DNA from 4 places in the Halomonas sp. 11-S5 genome. Region 1 is predicted to be linked to each of the others. Evidence: predicted binding sites of a transcription regulator. Region 1 holds the regulator's gene; each other region holds the start of a gene.
What was found. The regulator sigma-54, encoded in region 1, starts transcription at its own class of promoters, with help from an activator protein. The targets are predictions, from matches to a motif close to TGGCACNNNNNTTGCTNT.
Positions count from the first base shown of each region.

Region 1 (5,913 bases):
TGCTGCTCACCGCACGCTGCGACGCCTGGGTGCCCGTCGGCCGGTCACCGGGCGGATGCCGGTGCTCTTCGACCCGACCCTCGCCAGTGGCCTGATCGGCCACCTGATGGGGGCGATCGCCGGAGGCGCCCTCTATCGCCAGGCCTCCTTCCTGTGCGATCGGCTCGATACTCCGCTCTTTCCCGAGTGGTTCAGCCTCGGTGAGCGGCCCATGGAAGTCGGCGCCATGGCGAGCTCGCCGTTCGACGGCGACGGCGTGCAGACCCGCGACAATGTCTTCGTGCGCGACGGCCGCCTGGCCAGCTACATGCTCTCGGCCTACAGTGCCCGGCGGCTGGGCCTGGAGACGACCGGCAATGCCGGGGGGGCGCGCAACCTGCGCATCACCGCACCGCTGGAGAGCCGCGAGGCGCTGCTCGCCCGCATGGGCCGCGGCGTGTTGGTCACCGAGCTGATGGGGCAGGGGGTCAATGGCGTGACCGGCGACTACTCCCGTGGCGCCGCCGGTTTCTGGGTCGAGGACGGCGAGATCCAGCATCCGGTGGAGGAGTTCACCATCGCCGGCAACCTGGAGACGATGTTCCAGGGCCTGGTCGGCGTCGGCGACGATATCGATACTCGCGGCAGCATCCATACCGGCAGCTGGCTGGTCGACGAGATGATGGTGGCGGGTGGCTGACGCCGTCAGCCGTCCTCCTCGAAGCGGGCCTCGAAGAGTCGGGTGATCGCCTCGAGGGCCGCCTCGGCGTCCTGCCCTTCGGTGCAGACCTCGAGCTCGGTGCCGTAGGGGGCGGCGAGTATCAGCAGCGACATGATGTTGTCGGCATCGGCCTGTTGGCTACCGCGGCATACGGTGACCCGGGCGGCGAAGGGCTGGCAGCATTGCACCAGCTTGGTGGCGGCGCGGGCATGCAAGCCGCGCCGGTTGGTCAGGGTCAGCTTGCGACTCGGCACGCGTCAGGTTCCTTCCTGCTCTTGTTTATCCCCGGCCACGTCCTGGTCGGCGGGGAGGGTGATTTGCACCCTTAGTTCACGATGGCGCAGCCGCACTCCGGCATGCCGGCTCGCCAGCTGATCGGCGAGGCGTTCGGCCAGGTAGACCGAGCGGTGCTGGCCGCCGGTGCAGCCGATGGCCACGGTGAGGTAGCTGCGCTGGCTGGCCTGGTAGTGCGGCAGCCAGCGCTCCACCCAGGCGAGGATGTCGTCGAGCATCTCGCCGACGATCGGGTAGCCGTCGAGGAAGGCGATGATGCTAGGGTCGCGCCCGGTGGCATCACGCAGCGCCGGATCCCAGTAGGGGTTGGGCAGGCAGCGGGCATCGAAGACGATGTCCGCATCGAGCGGCACGCCGCGCTTGAAGCCGAAGGACTCCACGGTCAGGGTCATCCGCTCGGCGCGGTGGCCGGCGACCTGGTCGGTGATGCGCCCCCGGAGATCGTGCACCGAGAGGCGCGTGGTGTCGATCACCAGGTCGGCGAGGTCGCGGATCTCGGAGAGGGAGTGCTCCTCGGTATCGATCGCCTCGGCAAGGGTCATGTCGCTGCCGCGGGTCAGGGGGTGTCGGCGGCGGGTCTGGGAGTAGCGTTCGAGGAGCACACGCACGTCGGTGGTCAGATAGACCACTTGGCAGTCGACCCGGCGGCCCCGCAGCTCCTCGAGCAGCTCGGGAAAGCGCTCCAGGGCCGCGGGCAGATTGCGGGCATCGATGCTGACGGCGATCGAGGAGCGCAGCGAGCGGTCATCCTGCAGTTCATCGACGAGCGGACCGAGCAGCATGGCCGGCAGGTTGTCGATGGCGTAGTAGCCCAGGTCTTCCAACGCCTGCAGCGCGATCGACTTGCCGGAGCCTGACCGGCCACTGATGATCACAAGCTGCATGCGGGTCTCCTGGTCGTGGGTATGGCCGGGCAGAGGCCCCCTAGGCGGGAGGGCTCAGCCGGCCGAGGCCTGTCGTCGGATCGCCTCTGTGAGGCGTTCATGGAGTTCGCGCTGGCTGGTGCTGTGACGCAGCCCGGCCCGGGTGTCGGCATCGTTCATCACGCTGGCGACTTGGCCGAGCAGGGCCAGGTGGGCCTCGTCGGCTTCCTCGGGCACCAGCAGCACGAACACCAGGTCGACCGGCTCACCGTCGATGGCGTCGAAGTCCACCGGTTCGGCCAGCTTGAGGAAGCCGGCGATGGGGGCCTTGCAGTGGGGGTTACGGGCATGGGGAATGGCGACCCCGTGGCCGATACCGGTACTCCCCAGCCGCTCGCGCCCGATCAGCCGGCTGAAGACCTCCTGGCTGTCGAGACTGGGCGTGTTCTGGGCGATGAAGGTGCTGAAGAACTCCAGCACGCGTTTCTTGCTCCCTCCAGGCACATCGAAGAGGGTGCGCTCCGGGGGCAGGATGGCGTCCAGTGTCATGACGGAATCAGCGGGCACCGGCGCCCTGGGCGCGGGCCTGGGCCTTTTCCTTGTGCTTGACCAGTTGGCGATCGATCTTGTCGGCCAGCGCATCGATGGCCGCGTACATGTCGTTGTCCATGGCTTCGGCATGCAGTTCGGCACCGGCAGCATGCAGGGTACAGGCCGCCTGCTGGCGCTCCTTCTCCACGGAGAGGGTGACCTGCACGTTGGTGATATTGTCGTAGTGGCGCTCCACGCGGGTGAGCTTTTCTTGCACATAGTCACGCAGGGCGTCGGTCAGTTCCACATGATGGCCGGTGATGTTGACTTGCATGACACGCTCCTTGCTCTTTCGGGTTATGGGTCGATTGTAACCCTTTTTGCTGTTCTGCATAGCCCCTCGACCGAGGGGATTCGAAAGGCGCATGACCGGCGTCATTTCAACCGCTTGCGGCCACGCGAGAGGAGGAAGTCCGGGGCCTGCGGGAGCGCCTCAACGCAGCCGCTTGCGTTCGCTGGAGGAGGGGATGCCCATCGCTTCGCGGTACTTCGCGATCGTGCGCCGCGCGACGCTGATGCCGGCTTCGTCGAGCAGAGTGACCAGCTTGCTGTCGGAGAGGGGTTTGCGAGGCGGCTCGTCCTGGATCAGCTTGCGCAGGCGCGCGCGGATGGCGGTGCTGGAGTGGGCATCGCCCTCGCTGCCGCTGCCCCCCACCTGGCTGGAAAAGAAGTACTTGAGCTCGAACATTCCGCGCGGGGTGTGGATGAACTTCTGGGTGGTGACCCGCGAGATAGTCGATTCGTGCATCTCCACGACCTGGGCGATGTCGGCCAGGATCAGCGGCTTCATCGACTCCTCGCCGCGCTCCAGGAAGTCGAGCTGGCGCACCATGATCTCGCGGCCCACGCGCAGCAGGGTGTCGTTGCGGCTGGAGAGGCTCTTCATCAGCCAGCGCGCCTCCTGCAGGTGGTCCTTGAGGAACTGGTTGTCCTCGCTCTTGTCGGCCCGTCGGATCAACGCGGCATAGTCGGGCTGGATGCGCAGCCGCGGCATGGCCTCCGGGTTGAGTTCCACCTGCCAGCCATCGCGGGTGTGGCGGGCGATGAGGTCGGGGATGACATAGGCGCCATCGCTATCGGAGAAGGCGCTGCCGGGGCGCGGGTCCAGGGAGCGCACCCGCTTGATCACCGTGTTCAGGGCGTCGTCGTCGAGGCCGAGCCGGCGCTTGAGCAGGCGGCGATCGTCGCCGGCGAGCGCCTCTAGGAACTGGCGGATCAGGCGGCGGGCCTGCGGCAGCAGCGGGGTGGTGTCGGGCAGGGCAGCCAGCTGCAGCATCAGGCACTCGCGCAGGTCGCGGGCGAAGACCCCCGTGGGCTCGAACTGCTGCAGGCGCAGCAGCACCTGCTCGACTTCGCGGGTCTTGAGGCCGTCGAGGCCCTGGGCCCTGAGGCCGTCACGGATATCCTCCAGGGGCTGGGTCAGGTAGCCGTCGCCGTTGACGCCGTCGATCAGGCTTTCGGCGATGTGCAGCTGGCGTGCGTCCAGGTCGGTCATGGCCAGCTGCCAGGCCAGGTGGCCCTGGAGGCTCTGGCCCGATGCCTGGCGCTCGAAGTCCGGGCCCTCGCCACTGCCGCCGGTGGGCGCGGTGCCGAGGTCCTGGTAGGTGTCGGACCAGTCGCTGTCGGTGCTGAGTTCGTCGGGGATCTCGCTGGCCCACTCCTCGTCGGTCGCCTCGCTCACCGCCTGCTCGCCGAAGTCATCCTCGACCTCGAGCATCGGGTTGGATTCCAGCGCCTGCTGGATCTCCTGGCGCAGGTCCAGGGTCGAGAGCTGCAGCAGCGCGATGGCCTGCTGCAGCTGGGGGGTCATGGTCAGCTGGGTACCGACACGCAGTTGCAGGGACGCCTTCATGGCCATGAGACGAGTGCCCTCGACTTGCCGAAAACCCCAACCCTAGCCGCTGGTCGGGGGGCTTGCAAGCGCAAAAAATGCAACAATCGTGCCATGCGCAATCTTCATGCCGTCGCGGAATAACGACAGATATATCAGGTGACTGTGGTCAGAGACGGAAGTCCTCGCCCAGGTAGACCTCGCGGACCCGCTGGTCGGCGAGGATCGTTTCAGGATCTCCATTGGCGATGATGCGCCCGTCACCGACGATGTAGGCGGTATCGCAGATGTCCAGGGTATCGCGGACGTTGTGGTCAGTGATCAGCACCCCGATGCCGCGGGCCTTGAGCTGGCGGATGATGCCCTTGATCTCGCCCACCGAGATGGGATCGACCCCGGCGAAGGGTTCGTCGAGCAGGATGAAGGCGGGCTCCGTCGCCAGCGCACGGGCGATCTCGACCCGGCGGCGTTCGCCCCCGGAAAGGCTCATGCCGAGGTTGTCGCGGATATGCGTCACGTGGAAGTCCTCGAGCAGCTGCTCGAGATGGTCCCTGCGAGCGGCGCGGTCGAGCTCCTTGCGGGTCTCGAGGATCGCCATGATGTTGTCGGCGACCGACAGCTTGCGAAAGATCGAGGCCTCCTGGGGCAGGTAGCCGATGCCGGCCCGTGCCCGCTCGTGCATGGCCGCCGTGGAGAGGTCGAGGTCGTCGATACGGACTTCCCCGGCGTCGGCCCGCACCAGTCCGACGATCATGTAGAACGAGGTGGTCTTGCCGGCCCCGTTGGGGCCGAGCAGCCCGACGATCCGGCCCTGCTCGATGGAAAGGCTGATGTCCTGCACCACCCGGCGTCGCTTGTAGCTCTTGGCCAGATGGAGGGCGCTCAGGGTCTTCATCACTGGCCGTCCTGCTGCTCGGGTTCCAGGGTCATGCGTACGCGCTGGCGTTCATTAACGCCCTCGGCCTCGGCGCGCGCCTGGACCACGCGACGGTCGAGGAAGTATTCCAGGTAGCCGCCGTCGAAGGTATCGCCGCTCTGATGCAGCTCGGCCCGGTCGATCAGCTCGATGCGGCGCTCGGCGACATGGTAGACGATGGTGCGCCCCCAGCCGCGGACCAGAGGCTCGTCCGGGGCGGGCTTCTGCTCGATGTAGGCGCGTTCGCCGGTGGCGGTGGCGCGAGCCAGTTGGCCCTGGTCGTTGCGCTGGATCTCCACCCGGGCGCCGGTCAGCTGCATGCTGCCCTGGCGGATGTCCACGTCGCCGGTGTAGACGGCGGTACCGGCACGATCATCGAGGTCGAGACGGTCGGCCGTCACCTCGACCGGGGCGCTGGCATCGCCCTCCAGGGCCAGGGTTGGTGCACTGCCCATCAGCAAGCCGACCATAGCAAGGGTCAGCAAGGGGGCTAAGGGGGGGGGCGTCATGACTCGGGCTCCTCGCGGGTGTCGGGCGGATGGTGGCCGCGTACATTGTCGGTCAGCCGGGCGCGGTTGTCATGGATCCAGGCGTCGAAGTGCTCGCCACGCATCCGCTGGGGCGGCTGGCGCAGCTGGGCCGGGGTGTCGCTCCAGGCATGGCCGCTGTCGGCGTCGAAGTGGAGCACCTCGGTGTCGAGCTGCCAGCGCTCGGCGGG
Region 1 is NZ_JARANW010000003.1:180,118-186,030, forward strand. It holds gene pmbA (metalloprotease PmbA) at 1-679, shown strand, start outside; gene OP497_RS03870 (HPr family phosphocarrier protein) at 685-954, opposite strand; gene rapZ (RNase adapter RapZ) at 958-1,878, opposite strand; gene OP497_RS03880 (PTS sugar transporter subunit IIA) at 1,933-2,406, opposite strand; gene raiA (ribosome-associated translation inhibitor RaiA) at 2,414-2,722, opposite strand; gene OP497_RS03890 (RNA polymerase factor sigma-54) at 2,882-4,306, opposite strand; gene lptB (LPS export ABC transporter ATP-binding protein) at 4,449-5,174, opposite strand; gene lptA (lipopolysaccharide transport periplasmic protein LptA) at 5,174-5,704, opposite strand; gene lptC (LPS export ABC transporter periplasmic protein LptC) at 5,701-5,913, opposite strand, start outside.

Region 2 (5,913 bases), on a different contig from region 1:
CTTTCTTTCATACACTATCCAAGAAGGGGATGATGCAATCTCGCATGGCCGTTGCCGTCGGGCGGCGGCGACGACGCAGGGGGTAGGCATGAACAAGGCACTCGTGATTCTGGCGCTGGGGCTCTCGGTCAGCCTCGCGGCCCAGGCCCAGACCATCTATCGTACCACCGACGCCCAGGGCAACGTGGTGTTCACCGACAACCCGGAGCGCGGCGGCGAGGAGGTCGACCTCAAGCCGCTGACCGTGGTGCCCGGCCGCGACGAGACCCGCGAGGCCGGGGCGCCGGCCGTGGTCGGCGGTAGTGGCAGCGGCAGTGGCGGCGGGACAGCCGCCGGGCCGGGGCAGCCCTTCATGCCCTACGATAGCTTCGGCATCCTCTCGCCCCGCCAGGAGGAGACGCTGCCCACCGGGGCCGCCGGCAACGTCCAGGTGACCCTGGGCATCCAGCCGGACCTGCGCGAGGACCATCGGGTGCGCCTGCTGGTGGACGGCCGGATCAGCCAGACGGCCATGCACACCGATACCTTCGTGCTCAACAACTTGAATCGCGGCGAGCATGTGCTGCAGGCCGAACTGCTGGATGCCAGTGGCGCGGTGCGCCATCGCACGTCGCCGGTGACACTCTACGTGCAGCGGGCCAGCGTCAACCTGCCCCAGAACCCCAACAATCCAGCCAGCAATTAGCTTCCCCTTCGCCGGCCACATCGGCCGCTGTGTCCGGACGGCACCCACAGGCCCTGTCGCGAGCCCCTGCCACGCGACGAGGGGCGCCTCGATGCCTTCGAACATGCCGACCGGGTGAGCGAGGGCAGCGCCTTCGAGCACCTGGAGCGATTGCGCGACGACGCTACCTCACGCCACCCCGATGACGAACGGGAGTGGCCGGCAACCCCGCACCATCGCCACCCACCTCGTGCCTTCCCGTTTCCGGAGGGGCGCTGACCTTCCTGCTCGACGTTCTCCCGCTGCACGACATTGGGCGTTCGGCACTTCCCTGCACTAAAGTGGTGCACAAAGCCGGTGCGCCCCTGCCCCGATACGGCGCCATGCCGTGCGCCATGGAGTGGCGCGCTTCTTGCAAATGTTTTGAAAGACAAGTCTTGAAAGACAAGTCGTGAGAGCGCCTCTCGAGGGAGGCCACCATCGGACCGGGCAGGACCTCTCCATGTACCAACGCTTGATGGAACACCTCACCACGGCGGTGCTGCTGCTCGATGGCGAGCTGCGGCTGCGCTGGATGAATCCGGCCGCCGAGGCGCTGCTGGCGATCAGCCTGAGTCGCCTCAAGGGGTTGCCCCTGCCCTCCCTGGTGGACGGCGGATCGGAGGTCGGCGAGCTGCTGGCCAAGGCGCGCGACGAGTTTCACCCCTTCACCCAGCGCGAGGCGCGCCTGACCCTGGTCACCGGCGAGGTGCTGACCGTCGACTACACCGTCTCGCCGCTCTCCGCCGACGAGCTGCTGTTGGAGGTGGAGCCTCGCGACCGGCTGCTGCGCATCTCTCGGGAGGAGGCGCTGCAGACCCGTCAGGAGACCATCAAGGTGCTCGCCCGGGGGCTGGCCCACGAGGTCAAGAACCCCCTGGGCGGTATCCGCGGCGCGGCCCAGCTGCTGGAGCGCGACCTCGACGACCCCGGCCTTAAGGAGTTCACCCGCATCATCATCGAGGAGGTCGACCGGCTGCGCGACCTGGTCGACTCCATGCTGGGACCCAACCGGATGATTCGCCACGAGCCGCTCAATATCCACAAGGTGCTGGAGCGGGTGCGCTCGCTGCTGATCGTCGAGCAGCCGGGGGTGTGGGTCGAGCGCGACTACGACCCCAGCCTGCCGGACCTCGCCGGGGACGAGTCCCAGCTGATCCAGGCCGTGCTCAACGTGGCGCGCAATGCCGTGGAGGCCATGACCGAGGCCGGCATCGCCGCGCCGCGGCTCACGCTGCGCACCCGCGCTCGCCGCCAGTTCACCCTGGGCGCCGAGCGCCACCGGCTGGTCTGCGAGGTGGCGATCATCGACAACGGGCCGGGCATCCCCGCGTCGCTGCGCGAGACTCTCTTCTATCCCATGGTCTCCGGCCGCGCCGAGGGCAGCGGCCTGGGGCTCTCCATCGCGCAGTCGATCCTGCACCAGCACCATGGGCTGATCGAGTGCGACTCCGAGCCCGGCCATACCCAATTCCGATTGCTGATTCCGCTGGAGAAGCGCCATGACTGATGTCGCACGCGTGGTGGTCATCGACGACGATCGCGCCATTCGCTGGGTGCTGGAGCGTGCCCTGGCCCAGCCCGACCTCGAGGTCGAGACCGTCGATCGGGCCGATCGTGCCCTGGAGCGCCTGCTCGAGGCGCCGCCGGACGTGCTGGTCACCGATATCCGCATGCCGGGCATCGACGGTCTGGACCTGATGGCCAAGGTGCGCGAGGTCCATCCGGAGCTGCCGGTGATCGTGATGACGGCGCATTCCGACCTCGACAGCGCTGTGGCCTCCTATCAAGGCGGCGCCTTCGAGTACCTGCCCAAGCCCTTCGACGTGGACGAGGCCCTGGCCCTGGTGCGACGGGCCGTGGCCCATGCCCGCGAGCGGCGTCGTCCGGTCAGCGTGCCCGAGGGGCTGGATGCCGAGATCATCGGCGAGGCCCCGGCCATGCAGGAGGTGTTCCGCGCCATCGGCCGACTGTCGCACTCGCACATCACCGTGCTGATCAACGGCGAGTCGGGGACCGGCAAGGAGCGGGTGGCCCGGGCACTGCACCAGCACAGCCCGCGGGCTGGCAAGCCGTTCATCGCCCTGAACATGGCGGCGATCCCCAAGGACCTGATCGAGTCGGAGCTGTTCGGCCACGAGAAGGGCGCCTTCACTGGCGCGACCGCCCAGCGCCAGGGACGCTTCGAGCAGGCCGACGGTGGGACCCTGTTCCTCGACGAGATCGGCGACATGCCCGCCGAGACCCAGACCCGCCTGCTGCGGGTGCTGGCCGACGGCGAGTTCTACCGGGTGGGAGGGCACACCTCGGTGAAGGTGGACGTGAGGATCATCGCCGCCACCCACCAGAACCTGGAGACCCTGGTGGAAGACGGGCGCTTCCGCGAGGACCTCTTCCACCGCCTCAACGTGATCCGCGTGCATCTGCCGAAGCTGGCCGAGCGTCGCGAGGACATCCCGCGGCTGGCGCGCCACTTCCTGGCCGAGGCGGCCAAGGAGCTCACCACCGACGTCAAGGTGCTGACCCCCGAGGCCGAGACTCACTTCACCCGGCTGCCCTGGCCGGGCAACGTCCGCCAGCTGGAGAATACCTGCCGCTGGCTGACGGTGATGGCCTCCGGTCGCGAGGTCCTCGTCGAGGACCTGCCGCAGGAGCTGCGTGAGCCCGGCGCCACCGAGGGCAACGCCGGCGACTGGCGCACCGCCATCCGCGACTGGGCCGACCGGGCCCTGGCCGCGGGCCACACCCACCTGCTCGAGGAGGCGGTGCCGGACGTCGAGCGCATCCTGATCGAGACGGCGCTCAAGCACACCGGGGGACGCAAGGGCGAGGCCGCCGAGCTGCTGGGCTGGGGGCGCAACACGCTCACCCGCAAGCTCAAGACGCTGCTGCCGGCGCTGGCGGAGGGGGAGTAGCCTTGGGCCGCCAAGCCGCCAAGCCGCCAAGCCGCCAAGCCGCCAAGCCGCCAAGCCGCCAAGCCGCCAAGCCGCCAAGCCGCCGCGGGCGGTGGGGGAGTGACCCGCGTCGGCCTAGGACGAAAGGCGCATTGTTGAGTGTGACGCCGCTGCCGTAGCGTCGATGCATAAGCAACCTACCATTCAATAGGACGCCTCATGTCTGCCGCACCAGAAGCGCTTCCGACGCGTGTCCAGGTCACCGAGGTAGGCCTGCGCGACGGCCTGCAGAACGAGCGCGTGGTTCTCACCACCGAGCAGAAGCTGGCGCTGGCCCGCGCGCTGATCGCGGCCGGGGTGCGTGAGTTCGAGGTCACTTCCTTCGTCAGCCCGCGGGCGGTGCCGGCACTGGCCGATGCGGCGGAGTTGGTGGCGGCGCTGCGAGAGACTTCCGGCCTGCACCTTTCGGCTCTGGTGCCCAACCTGCGTGGTGCCGAGCGCGCCCTGGAGGCGGGCGTGGACTCGGTGGTGCTGTTCGTCTCCGCCTCGGAGAGCCACAACGCCAAGAACGTGAATCGCCGCGTCGAGGAGTCCCTGGCGGGCTTCGAACAGGTGGCGCGCCTGCTTGAGGGCACTGGAGTCGCGCTGCGTGGGGCCATCGCCACCGCTTTCGGCTGCCCCTTCGAGGGCAATGTTCCGGTACGGGCGGTCACCGACATTGCCCGCCGCTTCGCCGATCTGGGGGCCTCCCGCTTGTCGCTGGGCGATACCACCGGCATGGCCACGCCGCCGCTGGTCGCCGAGCGCGTCCACCATCTGCGCACGGCGGTATCCGGCCTGCCGCTGACCCTGCACTTCCACAACACCCGCGGTATCGGCCTGGCCAACGTCATGCAGGGGCTGGCGCTGGGCGTGGACCGCTACGAGAGCTCCATCGGTGGCCTGGGTGGTTGTCCCTTCGCGCCGGGTGCTTCAGGCAATATCGCCAGCGAGGACCTGGCCTACCTGCTCGAGGAGATGGGCATCGACACCGGCCTCGAGCTCGGGGGGCTGATCCACGCGGCAAGGTTGGCCAGCGAGATGATGGGGCGCCCCTTGCCGGCCCAGGTCTCCAAGGCCGGGCCGCGCCTGGCGCTGAGCGCATGCGATGCCGTGCCCACGGCGCAGGGGTGATAGGTACATGACATCCTTCGCTTCCCAGGCATCGGGCTCCTTGACCGGCATTCGCGTTATCGACCTGACGCGAGTCATTTCCGGCCCCTTCTGTACCCAGATCCTCGGCGATCATGGCGCCGACGTGATCAAGGTCGAGCCTCCAGGCAAGGGCGACGTCGTGCGCAGCCAGGGCAACATGGTCAACGGCGAGAGCTGGTATTTTGCGCAGTTCAATCGCAACAAGCGCTCGCTTACCCTCGACCTGCGCAGCGCCGAGGGTAAGCAGATTCTCTATCGCCTGCTGGAAGATGCCGACGTCTTGGTGGAGAACTTTCGCCCCGGCGTGCTCGCCAAGATGGCCCTCGACGACGACACCTTGCGTGAGCGCTTTCCGCACCTGGTGGTGGGGCGCATCAACGGCTTCGGCTCCAGCGGCCCCTATCGCGACCGTCCCGCCTACGACTTCGTCGCCCAAGCCATGAGCGGCTTCATGGGCGTGAATGGCCCGGCCGACGGCGAGCCGATGCGGGCCGCCCCGCCCATCAGCGACATGGTGGCCAGCCAGAACCTGGCATTCGGCATCTGTGCCGCCCTGGTCCGCCGCGAGCGCAGTGGCCAAGGGGACATCGTCGAGACGGCCCTGACCAACGGCCTGATCGCCATGATGGGATACCTGGCCGCGGAGTTCTTCGCCACTGACCGAGTCCCGGCGCGCACCGGCAACGACCATCCCATGCTCTATCCGTATGGCCTGTTCAGGGCCAGCGACGGTGAGGTAGCCATCGCACCCAGCAACGACACCATGGTGGAGCGCTTTCTCGGCGCCTTGGACATGCTGCACCTACTCGATGAAGCGCGCTTCGCGGATAACCGCCAACGCATGGCCAATCGCGATGCGCTGCGTGAGATCCTCAACGACGTCACCGAAACGCGCCTGGTGGATGAGTGGATCGAGCACTTCAACCGGGCGGGGGTCCCGTGCGGGCGGGTGCACGACCTGCGTGAAACGTTTGCCGACCCGCAGGTGCAGGCCCAAGAGATGTGTCTGTCGCTGGATCAGGCCTCCGGCCGAGTTCCCGTTACCGGCTTTCCGGTCAAGATGCGTGAGGCTCCCGCCACCTTGTATCACCCAGTGCCGCGACTCGGCGAGCACACCCGCGA
Region 2 is NZ_JARANW010000026.1:96-6,008, forward strand. It holds gene OP497_RS14760 (DUF4124 domain-containing protein) at 89-685, shown strand; gene glnL (nitrogen regulation protein NR(II)) at 1,167-2,213, shown strand; gene glnG (nitrogen regulation protein NR(I)) at 2,206-3,618, shown strand; gene OP497_RS14775 (hydroxymethylglutaryl-CoA lyase) at 3,817-4,770, shown strand; gene OP497_RS14780 (CoA transferase) at 4,778-5,913, shown strand, end outside.
Region 2: the regulator sigma-54 is predicted to act here: its motif matches at 1,066-1,083, upstream of glnL (nitrogen regulation protein NR(II)).

Region 3 (5,913 bases), on a different contig from region 1:
GTGCGCCCCGATCCCGACAACGCCTGGCCCTGGAGCCGCACCGGCGTCGAGCTGGTCGTCGCCGTGGTGATCCTGGTGCTCTATGCGGCGCTGCTCCAGCCGCTGGGGTTCATCCTCAGCACCACCCTGGCGGTCGGCACCCTGTGCTGGCGCATGGGGTCGGCGCCGGTGCGGGCCTATCTGACCGGTGCGGTATCGGGCGTGGTGGTGTTCCTGGTGTTCAACTTCGCCCTTGATCTGGCCTTGCCGCTGGGTCTGCTCTCGTTTCTGGAGGTGAGCTGATGGAGACCCTAGGTTTTTTGATCGACGGTTTCGGTGTAGCGCTGGCGCCACAGAATCTGATGTTCGCGCTGTTGGGCGCCTTCCTGGGTACCCTGATCGGTGCGCTGCCGGGCCTTGGGCCGGCCAACGGCGTGGCGATCCTGATTCCGTTGGCCTTCACCCTGGGGCTGCCTGCCGAGACCGCGATGATCATGCTCACCGCGGTCTATGCCGGCGCGATGTACGGCGGGCGGATCTCGTCGATCCTGCTCAATATTCCCGGCGACGAGCCGGCGATGATGACCTGCCTGGATGGCTACCCCATGGCCCAGCAGGGCAAGGCGGCCGAGGCGCTCGCGATCTCCGCCGTGGCCTCCTTCATCGGCAGCCTGGTGGCCACCATCGGGCTGATCCTGCTGGCGCCGCTGCTGGCGGACTTCGCCTTGACCTTCGGCCCCGCCGAGTACTTCGCACTCTTCCTGCTGGCCTTCGCCACCCTCGGCGGCATCACCGGCAAGAACCCCATGAAGACGGTGGTGGCGGCCGCCATTGGCCTGATGATCGCCACCGTGGGCATCGACAACACCGGGGTGCAGCGCTACACCTTCGGCGTGCTCGAGCTCTACGAGGGCATCGACTTCATCATCGCCATCGTCGGCCTCTTCGCCATCTCCGAGCTGCTGTTCTTCATCGAGGAGAAGGCCGGCGGCGGCAAGGCGAAGATGATGGTCAACAAACTCACGCTTTCCTGGTCCGACATCCGCAACATCCTGCCGTCGAGCCTGCGTGGCGGGGTGCTGGGCTTCATCGCCGGCGTGCTGCCCGGCGCCGGGGCTTCGCTGGGCAGCTTCATCGGCTACACCCTGGAAAAGAAGATCGTGGGCAAGAAGGGCTATTTCGGAAAGGGCGACCCGCGCGGCGTGGCCGCTCCCGAGGCCGGCAACAACGGCGCCTCCAGCGGGGCCCTGGTGCCCATGCTGACGCTGGGCGTGCCGGGCAGCGGCACCACCGCGGTGCTGCTGGCGCTGCTGATCTCGCTGAACATCACCCCGGGGCCCTTGATGTTCACCCAACACGCCGACGTGGTATGGGGCGTGATTGCCGCGCTGCTGATCGGCAACTTCCTGCTGCTGGTGCTCAACATCCCGCTGGTGGGCATCTTCGTCAAGCTGCTCTCGGTGCCGCCGATGTACCTGCTGCCGGTGGTGACCATGATCGCCTTCGTGGGCATCTACTCGATCAGCAACACCACCTTCGATCTGTACTTCATGGTGGCCTTCGGCGTCGCCGGGTATCTGTTCCGCAAGCTGGAGATCCCGCTGGTGCCGGTGATTCTCGGCCTGCTGCTGGGGCCGGAGATGGAGAAGAACCTGCGCCATGCCATGGACATCGGCGATGGTAACTGGATGGTGCTGTGGGACAGCGGCCTGGCCATCGGCCTGTGGGTGTTCGCCGGAATGGGGCTGATCCTGCCCTATATCGTCGGCCCGATCCTGCGCCGTCGGATGCGGGTCACCACCGGCACGGGTGGTCCGGAGGGCGACTGAGCCTCGCGACCATCGCTACTGCCCAGCGGGGGCGTCGGCCGAGCCGGCGCCCCCGTTTTCTGTTTCGGCCGCCCTGCGTCACGACGGTGCACTGCACCAGAGGCGAAGACGATCCTGGGGCAGGGCGGTTTCCTCCTTGCACCAGGATGTTGCCTTCTGGTGCATTCTCCCTTCCGGGACCCAGTGTCCAATTGACTGAATAGAAAGAAATAATCGGACATTTTGCCGATATGGCACATCCCTTGCGACAGCAGTGAGAGGCATCTTGCGATGGCCTTCCTCGCTGGACTCATCGACCACAACATCGATCGCAAGGAGATCCCATGATCCCGTCAAACGTTCATCGTACTCCCCGCTGGCTGGCCGTTTCGCTGTTGAGCGCGGTTGTCGCCACGCCCGCCCTGGCCCAGCAAGACCCCATCAAGGTGGGCATCCTGCACTCGCTCTCCGGCACCATGGCGATCAGCGAGACGGTGCTCAAGGACACCGTCGAGATGCTGATCGAGCAGCAGAACGCCCAGGGCGGCCTGCTCGGGCGTGATCTGGAAGCCGTGGTGGTAGACCCGGCCTCGGACTGGCCGCTGTTCGCCGAGAAAGCGCGCGAGTTGCTGGCCCAGCAGGAGGTCGACGTGATCTTCGGCAACTGGACCTCGGTGTCGCGCAAGTCGGTGCTGCCGGTGGTCGAGGAGCTCAACGGCCTGCTCTTCTATCCGGTGCAGTACGAGGGCGAGGAGTCCTCCGAGAACGTCTTCTACACCGGGGCGGCGCCCAACCAGCAGGCAATCCCTGCGGTGAACTACCTGATGAACAGCGTCGGCGTGGAACGCTGGGTGCTGGCCGGTACCGACTACGTCTATCCGCGTACCACCAACAAGATTCTCGAGGCCTATCTCAAGGGGCACGGGGTGGCCGACGACGACATCATGGTCAACTACACGCCCTTCGGTCACTCCGACTGGCAGAACATCGTCTCCGAGATCAAGGCCTTCGGCAGCGAGGGCAAGAAGACCGCCGTGGTCTCGACGATCAATGGCGACGCCAACGTGCCCTTCTACCGCGAGCTCGGCAACCAGGGCATCGACGCTGCCGATATTCCCGTCGTCGCCTTCTCGGTGGGCGAGCAGGAGCTCACCGGCATCGATACGGCGCCGCTGGTCGGGCATCTGGCGGCCTGGAACTACTTCATGAGCGTCGACACCGATGCCAACTACGACTTCATCGACGCCTGGATCGAATACACCGGCGACGAGATGGCGGTGACCAACGATCCCATGGAAGCCCACTACATCGGCTTCAACATGTGGGCCGAGGCCGTGCGCAAGGCCGGTACCACCGAGGTCGACGCGGTCAAGGACGCGATCATCGGGGTCAGCGTGCCCAATCTCTCCGGCGGCTATGCGGCCATGATGCCCAACCACCACATCACCAAGCCGGTGCTGATCGGCGAGATCCAGGACAACGGCCAGTTCTCCATCGTCTGGGAGACCCCGTCGACGGTGGCCGGCGATGCCTGGTCCGACTATCTGGAGGGCTCCAGGGACCTGATCAGCGATTGGCGCCAGCCCATGGAATGCGGCAACTACAACGTCGTGAAGGGCAGCTGCGGCGGCAGCGAGGCAGAGGGCGCGTCCGAATAAGCGCTCATTTTCATACTCTCGGCGAAGATGAGCGCCGGGGACAGGCCGAAGCATGGGTCCTTTGCCAGGGATGGCAACGGTAGCGCCCAGGGAAGGGTTTACAGCGCCCATGCGGAGTCCTGTCGCCGTAAAGCTCTCCGCCATCGACTCCATGACACGCCACTCGACGAACCTTCTCAGGAAATTCTCATGAAGATCCCCCCCTGTCTCGGGCGGATGCTGGTCCTGTGCCTGCTGGCCTGTCTGCCGCTGGCGGCCAATGCGCAGGATGATGACGGCCAGCCGCTCCTCGAGTCCCTCGATACTGCCTCCTATGCCGACAAGGCCGAGGCCATCGAGGCCATCATCGAAAGCGGCGACGAGCGCAGCCGCCGCTGGCTCGAGGCGCTGCTCGACGGCAAGCTGCAGCGCCACAAGGATAGCGGTCAGGTCGTCATTGTTCTCGAGAACCGCGGCCGCAATTGGCCGGTGGTCGATGCCCTGAGCTTCGAGGATGCCGGCGAGATGTCGCGCCGCGAGCTCGACCGACTCGGCATCAACAACGCCCTGCGCGGCCAGCTGCAGAGTGCCCTGGCGGTGCTCGATCTGCACGTTACTGACGTCCGGGAGCGCCGCGAGGCGGCACGAAAACTGCTCGGCGACGTCGATGCCAGCCTGGCCGAGCCACTGGCGGTGGTGATCGACGCCGAGGAGGATGCCGAGGTGCGCCGACTGCTGGAGCAGGGGCTGGCCATCCATCGCCTCGAGCAGGGCAGTGTCGAGGCCGTGGCTGCCCTGCAGGGCAGCCTCAACAATCGGGTCAGGGCCGCCCTGAACACCGCCGCGCGCAGCGAGGATCCCGAGCTCGCCGCCGCCGCGACCTCGGCCCTGGCCGACATCGAGCAGAAGATGAAGCTCAACCGCGGCCTCGAGACGCTCTACTTCGGCCTCTCGCTGGGCTCGGTGCTGGTGCTGGCGGCCATCGGGCTGGCCATCACCTTCGGCGTCATGGGCGTGATCAACATGGCCCATGGCGAGTTGATCATGCTCGGCGCCTACACCACCTGGGCCATGCAGCAGCTGCTGCCCGGCCAGTCCGGCCTGGCGATGGTGCTGTCGATTCCCGCCGGCTTCCTGGTGGCGGCGCTGGCCGGCATCGCCATCGAGCGCGGCGTGATCCAGTTCCTCAAGGGACGGCCGCTGGAGACCCTGCTGGCCACCTTCGGTGTCAGCCTGATCCTCCAGCAGCTGGTGCGCACCGTGATCTCGCCGCTCAATCGCACCGTGGTCACCCCGGAGTGGATGAGTGGCTCGATCATGATCAACGAGGGGCTCTCGCTGACCCTCAACCGCCTCTACGTGCTGGGCTTTGCGCTGGTGGTGTTCGCCGCCCTGATGCTGGTGATGCGGCGAACGCGCCTGGGACTCGAGGTGCGGGCGGTGACCCAGAACCGCGCCATGGCACGCGCCATGGGCATCCGGGCGACCCGCGTGGACATCATGACCTTCGCCCTGGGCTCCGGCGTGGCGGGGCTCGCCGGCGTGGCGCTCTCCCAGCTCACCAACGTGGGGCCCAACCTGGGCCAGAACTACATCATCGACTCCTTCATGGTGGTGGTCTTCGGCGGCGTCGGGAACCTGTGGGGCACCCTGGTGGCCGGGCTGTCGCTGGGCGTGATCAACCAGGTCCTCGAGCCTTGGGCGGGCGCCGTGCTGGCCAAGATCCTGGTGCTCGTGTTCATCATCCTGTTCATCCAGAAGCGCCCCCGCGGACTCTTTCCGCAGAAGGGCCGGGCGGCGGAGGGCTGATTCATGCATTCGTCCACATTTTGGCTGGCAAGACCCTTTCGTGAACCTGCAACGCAGCTCTTCCTGGGCATCCTGCTGGCCGCCCTGGCCACGGTGACGCTGCTCAACCTGGCGCTGCCGGCCGGACACCCGCTGCATGTCTCGACCTATACCGTGACGCTGCTCGGCAAGTACCTGAGCTACGCCCTGCTGGCGGTGGCCGTGGACCTGGTATGGGGGTATCTGGGCATCCTGAGCCTGGGGCACGGCGCCTTCTTCGCCCTGGGGGGCTATGCCATGGGGATGTACCTGATGCGCCAGATCGGCGACCGCGGGACCTATGGCGATCCGCTGCTGCCGGATTTCATGGTGTTCCTCGACTGGGAGTCGCTGCCCTGGTACTGGCTGGGTTTCGACATGGCATGGTTCGCCTTCCTGATGGTGCTGCTGGCGCCTGGGCTGCTGGCCCTGGTGTTCGGTTTCCTGGCGTTCCGCTCGCGGGTCACCGGCGTGTACCTGTCGATCATCACCCAGGCGCTGACCTTTGCGCTGATGCTGGCCTTTTTCCGCAACGAGATGGGCTTCGGCGGCAACAACGGCCTGACCGACTTCAGGGAGCTGCTGGGCTTCGACCTGCGCAGTGATGCCACTCGGCTGGGGCTGTTTCTCGCCACCGGCATCGCACTGGGGCTGGGCTATGT
Region 3 is NZ_JARANW010000012.1:34,856-40,768, reverse strand. It holds gene OP497_RS10230 (tripartite tricarboxylate transporter TctB family protein) at 1-282, shown strand, start outside; gene OP497_RS10225 (tripartite tricarboxylate transporter permease) at 282-1,808, shown strand; gene urtA (urea ABC transporter substrate-binding protein) at 2,132-3,445, shown strand; gene urtB (urea ABC transporter permease subunit UrtB) at 3,635-5,233, shown strand; gene urtC (urea ABC transporter permease subunit UrtC) at 5,237-5,913, shown strand, end outside.
Region 3: the regulator sigma-54 is predicted to act here: its motif matches at 2,040-2,057, upstream of urtA (urea ABC transporter substrate-binding protein).

Region 4 (5,913 bases), on a different contig from region 1:
GCTACCCCTCGGCCAGCCGTGGCCTCGTCTTTCGTCGGCTGCTCGAACAGACCGTTGTCACCGGGCCCGTGACGGAAGCGCAAGTGATCCATGGCTACGGTAGTTGTCAAGGAATCTGTCGTCTCTAAGGTCATTTAGGCCGTCCGTTTTCCGGTTCGGCGACGGTGACTTGGAGCTCCCGCTCCGGGTTCAGGGAGACGCTGCCGATGGGCGCCCAGTTGCGGGTCTTGCCGCTCCAACGGGCGGGGTTGGCCTCGCGCGCTGCTCGGTTGATGGCGTGGCGCTTGGCCAATACCCTGAATCCGTGAACCCGGCACCCAAAACGCTCCTAACCCGCTGACCTGCATGATAATATAGTCGAATCAGCCCTTCACCCGTAGCGTACCATGCCCAACATCCAGTTCCGCGCCAGTGGTCGTACCCTCACCAGCCATGCCGGCCTCTCGATCATCGGCCAGTGCGTCGAGATGGCCGGTATCGACAGCCTCGACGCTCGCTTCCCCACCTCGCAAGGAGTGCCTGGCTGTCGCAAATGGCGGTGAAAGGGTGGTGAAACAGGCCGTCAACAGGGGGCAAGGAGGCCGATATCGCCCTGGTCAGTCATCACCAGGACCGAGAAAGGGGATGCCGGTGATCAAAAATTGCTCGGGAGGCGAGATAGGGAAGACTTGGGCTTCGGGATCACGGATTCAGGGAATAACTCCAACTTGACGATGCCGGCCGCCGTATCGTGTACATGGGTCCAGTCCAACCTATCGGTAGCCTTGGCAAACTTGATTAATAGTCGTTTTAATAATACATGCTGAAAGTCATTACTCTGGGCTTTTCAAACTGACTCAGAGTGAGACTTACTTCAGTCCCAGCCGCCTGGCCAGCTTGTGCAGGTTGCTGGGGTCCAGCTCCAGGCGTCGAGCCGCCGCCGCCCAGCGGCCGTCGCAGGCGGCCAGAGCCTCGCGGATCGCCTGCCGCTGGGCCCGCTCCACACGCTCGCGCAGGCTGGATACGCCGATCTGGCTGGCGCTTTCTGATGTTTCCAGCACGCTGGCGGCTCCCCCCTCGGGAACAGGCAGGTCGAGCCAGGCCGGTTCCAGGGTGATGATCTCGTCGCGCCGCGCGCCGCGGCTCAGGGCCTTGATCGCCGCACGGCTGATCACATGCTCCAGCTCGCGCACGTTGCCCGGCCAGGCATAGGCCAGCAGCATCTCCTCGGCATCCGGCGAGAGGCGCAGACTGCGCACCCCGAGTCGGGTGCGGTTGATCTCCAGGAAGTGGCCGGCCAGCACCAGCACGTCGCTGCCCCGCTCGCGCAGCGGCGGTATCGCCACCGGATAGACCGACAGGCGGTGGTAGAGGTCGGCGCGAAAGCTGCCCTCGCGCACCGCCTCGGCCAGCTGTCGGTTGGTGGCGGCGATGATGCGCACGTCGACGCGCCGCGGAAGATCCTCGCCCAGGCGCTGTACCTCGCCCTCCTGCAGGGCGCGCAGCAGCTTGGCCTGGACCGGCAGCGACAGCTCACCCACCTCATCGAGCAGCAGGGTGCCGCCGTCGGCGGCCTCGAAGCGCCCGGCCCGCTCGGCGGTGGCGCCGGAGAAGGCCCCCTTCACATGGCCGAACAGCTCGCTCTCGGCCAACGACTCGGGCAGGGCAGCGCAGTTGACCTGCACCAGCGGCGCAGCGTGGCGAGCAGAGCGACGGTGGAGGCGGCGGGCGAAGAGCTCCTTGCCCACCCCGGTCTCGCCGCTGAGCAGCACCGGCAGGTCTACCCCCGCCACCACATCGAGCTCGCGCAGCAGCCGCTGCAGTTCCGCGCTGTGACCGAGGATATCGCGCACCTCGGGCGCCGCCAGCGGCAGGCCGCTCTCCTGCTGGGCCATGCGCAGGGCGCGCAGGTCGCGCTCAAGGCGGCTGACCCGAACTGACGCCTCGACCAGCAGCGCATAGCGCTCCAGGGCAGCCCGGTCTTCGGCATCGAAGGTCCCCGCCTCCAGGGCATCCAGGGTGAGCGCCCCCCAGGGCTCGCCCTCCACATGCAGGCTGATGCCCATGCAGTCGTGGACATGCAGCGGCTGACCGGGCTGCTGCTCCACCAGGCCATCATAGGGGTCGGGCAGGCTGGCATCGGGCGGAAACAGGGTAGTGCGCCGACTGGCGAGAATGGTGGCGAGGCGTGGATGCTGGGCCACCTCGAAGCGCCGTCCCAGCGCTTCACGGACCAGGCCGTCCACGGCCAGCGGCACCAGGGTGCCCTCCTCCAGACGCAGCAGGCAGACGGCGCCGCAGCGAAAGCCCTCGCGCAGGGTCCGCACCAGGCGCTGCAGGCGCACCGCGCTGGGCAGGTCGGCGACCAGGTCCGCCAACAGGGTCTCGTCAAGCATGGTGATATTAACCTTGAAGGGTTCTATCTACCCTAATCGAGCCGGGTACTTTTCACCACTCTGGTCTCGGCGCCCTATAAAACAGGCCGTTGAAAACTGGCACGCCGCTTGCTTCATGTAGGCCGTCACCTACCTGACCAAGGAGCTCCTGCCATGAGCCTGATCGAACAGCCCGTCGGCCGCACCGCCCTGACCCTGCCCGGCGCCACCCGGGTGTTCCGCGACCACAATATCGACTTCTGCTGCGGCGGCCGCATCAGCCTGCGCGAGGCCGCCGAGCGCATCGGCCTGGCGCCAGAGACGCTGGTGAACGCGCTCGAGGCGCTGCCGGCCGGTGAAAGCGACCAGCGCGACTGGCCGTCGGCCAGCAACGACGAGCTGATCGACCATATCCTGACCCGCTACCACGACGTCCATCGCCAGCAGCTGCCCGAACTGGTGCGCATGGCGCGTCGCGTCGAGCAGGTCCACGGCGAGCGTGACACCTGCCCCAACGGACTGGCCGACCTGCTCACCGCGCTCTATCAGGAGATGGAGAGCCACATGCAGAAGGAGGAGCAGATCCTCTTCCCGATGCTTCGCCGGGGCATGGGCGCCCAGGCCCAGGGGCCCATCGCGGTGATGCGCCACGAGCACGACGACCACGGCGAACACCTCGAGCAGCTGGCGGCGCTGACCGACGACATCACCCCGCCCAAGGGCGCCTGCACCACCTGGCGTGCGCTCTACACCGGACTGCGTGAGTTTCGTGACGACCTGATGCAGCACATCCACCTGGAGAACAACCTGCTCTTCGAACGCGCCGGCTGAACCCGGGCGGCGCCCAGCCGCGACGCACCGCCGGGTGGCGGTGCGTCAAGGAGGCCACCATGAAAGCCATCGTTCTCGAACGCCTGCATGCCGACCACCATCGCTACGAGGCACTGCTGTGCATCCTCGACCGCCAGCTGCATATCGCCGCTTGCGAAGAGGTCCCCGACTATCGACTGCTGGCCAATCTATGCCACTACCTGACCCACCAGCCCGAAGAGTGGCACCACCCGGTGGAGGACGCCCTCTTCGCCCGCCTGGCCGGCTGCCATGCACAAAGCGCCGAGCTGCTGGCGGTGCTCAGTGAGGAGCACCGGCGGATCACCCGCGATGGAAACGAGCTCGAGGCGACCTTCCGCCGCCAGGCGGATGACATGCCGGAGGATGAGCTCGACCCCGGCCGGCTCAACCTGGCTCGCGCCTTCAGCGAGCTCTATCACCATCACCTGTACAGCGAGAACCGCCACGTCTATCCGCTCATCGAGCGCTGTGTCCCGGCCGCCGAGCTGGATGAGATGTCGCCCCGTATCCCGCTTTTGATCCCCGCCGAAGGCAGCCCAGCTTTCCAGAGGCTCTACCGGCAGATCGCCGATCACCACACCGGGCTGCGTCTGGGCCACAGTGAGCAGGCCGACTTCTGCCCGCTCTGCGACGCCACGCCGGCGCCCGCCTCTTGACCCGACATGCAACAGGAGCCCCGGCATCGCCCCCATGGACATCCGCCCCTGGGGGCTCTTTGCACTGGGCTAGTCGAAACGGATTCCCCGATCGTAATGGAAGGTCATGAAGACGATGCCCGGCGTCATCACCAGCCGCCAGGCCAGCTCGACGTCGTCATCGAACTGCTCGTCGAAGTCGCGCACCGTGTCGACCAGGGTCTCGAGCCAGAGGTCATAGAGCGCAGGGGGGATATCGAGATGGGCACGATCGTGGCTGACCGCCACCTGCTGCAGGTAGTAGTCGGCATGACTCGACGCGTAGAACGCCAGCAAGTGATAGAAGGCCTTCTTTAGCATGGCCCGCTGGCGCGCCATGTCGGTATGACGAAACTTCTCCTTCACCTCCGGAGAGGCGGCGACAAAGCGCTCATAGAAGGCCGCGAAGAACGCCTGCCCTTCGACTTCCCGGCTCAGGACCCGCACGTAGCTCTCATCGAACAGGCGTTCAATGTCCATGACTCTCCCCGCCTGGTGAGCATGCCTGACTCAAGACTAGGCCAGACGCCTGTGCAAGGCTTCGTCGGGTCTCTCCTTCATCATCCCGGTATGATCTGCATCACGCCCACGTGAATACTCTCTCGCCATGACGCCAGTCAAGGGTCTAACAGGGATAGTCGACTAACATGGTCGGGTTTTCATCGAGAGGAGTCTCGCCATGGAGCTCGTCTGCCCCGCCGGCAACCTGCCCGCCCTGAAGCGCGCCGTGGACGAGGGCGCCGATGCCGTCTACTTCGGCTTCCAGAACACCACCAACGCTCGCCAGTTCGCAGGCCTCAACTTCACCGACAAGCGCGCCCGGGAGGGCATCGACTACGCCCACGCTCGCGGCAAGCGGGTGTTCTGCGCCATCAACACCTACCCGCAGCCGGATGGCTGGGCGATGTGGACCCGCGCCGTGGACCAGGCCGCCGAGCTGGGCGTCGATGCGCTGATCATGGCCGACATGGGGCTGCTCGACTACGCCGCCCGCCGCCACCCGAACCTTGCCCGCCACCTCTCGGTGCAGGGCTCGGCCACCAGCCATGAGGCGCTGCGCTTCTACCACGAGCAGTTCGGCATCCGGCGCGCGGTGCTGCCCCGCGTGCTCTCCATCACCCAGGTGCGCGACCTGGCCAAGCAGTCGCCGGTGGAACTGGAGGTATTCGCCTTCGGCAGCCTGTGCATCATGGCCGAGGGGCGCTGCTATCTCTCATCGTATCTCACCGGCGAATCGCCCAACACCCGCGGGGTCTGCTCCCCGGCGGCCCATGTGCGCTGGGAGGAGACCCGGGAAGGGCTGGAATCGCGCCTCAACGGCGTGCTGATCGACCGCTACGGGGAGGGCGAGAATGCCGGCTACCCCACCCTGTGCAAAGGGCGCTTCGAGGTGGGAGGCGAGACCTACCATGCCATCGAGGAGCCCACCAGCCTCAACACCCTGGAACTGCTCCCGGAGCTCCAGGAGCTCGGCATCGCGGCGGTGAAGATCGAGGGCCGCCAGCGCAGCCCGGCCTATGTATCAAAGGTCGCCGGCATCTGGCGCCAGGCACTGGATCGTGTCGATCGAGCCCCCAAGCACTTCCACGTCGAGCCCGCCTGGATGACCGGCCTCGGCGAGGTCTCCGAAGGCAGCACCACCACCCTGGGCGCCTACGAGCGCCGCTGGAAATAGGAGAGAGCCCATGTCCGCTACCCCCACCCTCCAGCTGTCGCTCGGCCCGGTGCTCTTCTACTGGACCCGCAAGCACTACGCCGACTTCTATCGCGAGGCCGCCGACTGGCCGGTGGAGATCGTCACCCTGGGCGAGACGGTCTGCTCCCGGCGTCGCGACATGAAGCTCGATGACTGGTTGGGGCTAGGCCGCGAGCTGGCCCAGAGCGGCAAGCAGGTCGTGCTGGCCAGCCAGACCCTGATCGAGTCCGAGGCCGACCTTCGCGACCTGCGCAAGCTGTGCGACAACGGCGAGTTCCTGGTCGAGGCCAACGACCAGAGTGCGGTGCAGCGCCTCTCGGCGGCAGGCCTGCCCTTC
Region 4 is NZ_JARANW010000004.1:110,432-116,344, reverse strand. It holds gene OP497_RS04850 (hypothetical protein) at 387-542, shown strand; gene norR (nitric oxide reductase transcriptional regulator NorR) at 849-2,375, opposite strand; gene ytfE (iron-sulfur cluster repair protein YtfE) at 2,529-3,185, shown strand; gene OP497_RS04835 (hemerythrin domain-containing protein) at 3,245-3,862, shown strand; gene OP497_RS04830 (globin) at 3,932-4,360, opposite strand; gene OP497_RS04825 (peptidase U32 family protein) at 4,560-5,555, shown strand; gene OP497_RS04820 (U32 family peptidase) at 5,566-5,913, shown strand, end outside.
Region 4: the regulator sigma-54 is predicted to act here: its motif matches at 2,473-2,490, upstream of ytfE (iron-sulfur cluster repair protein YtfE).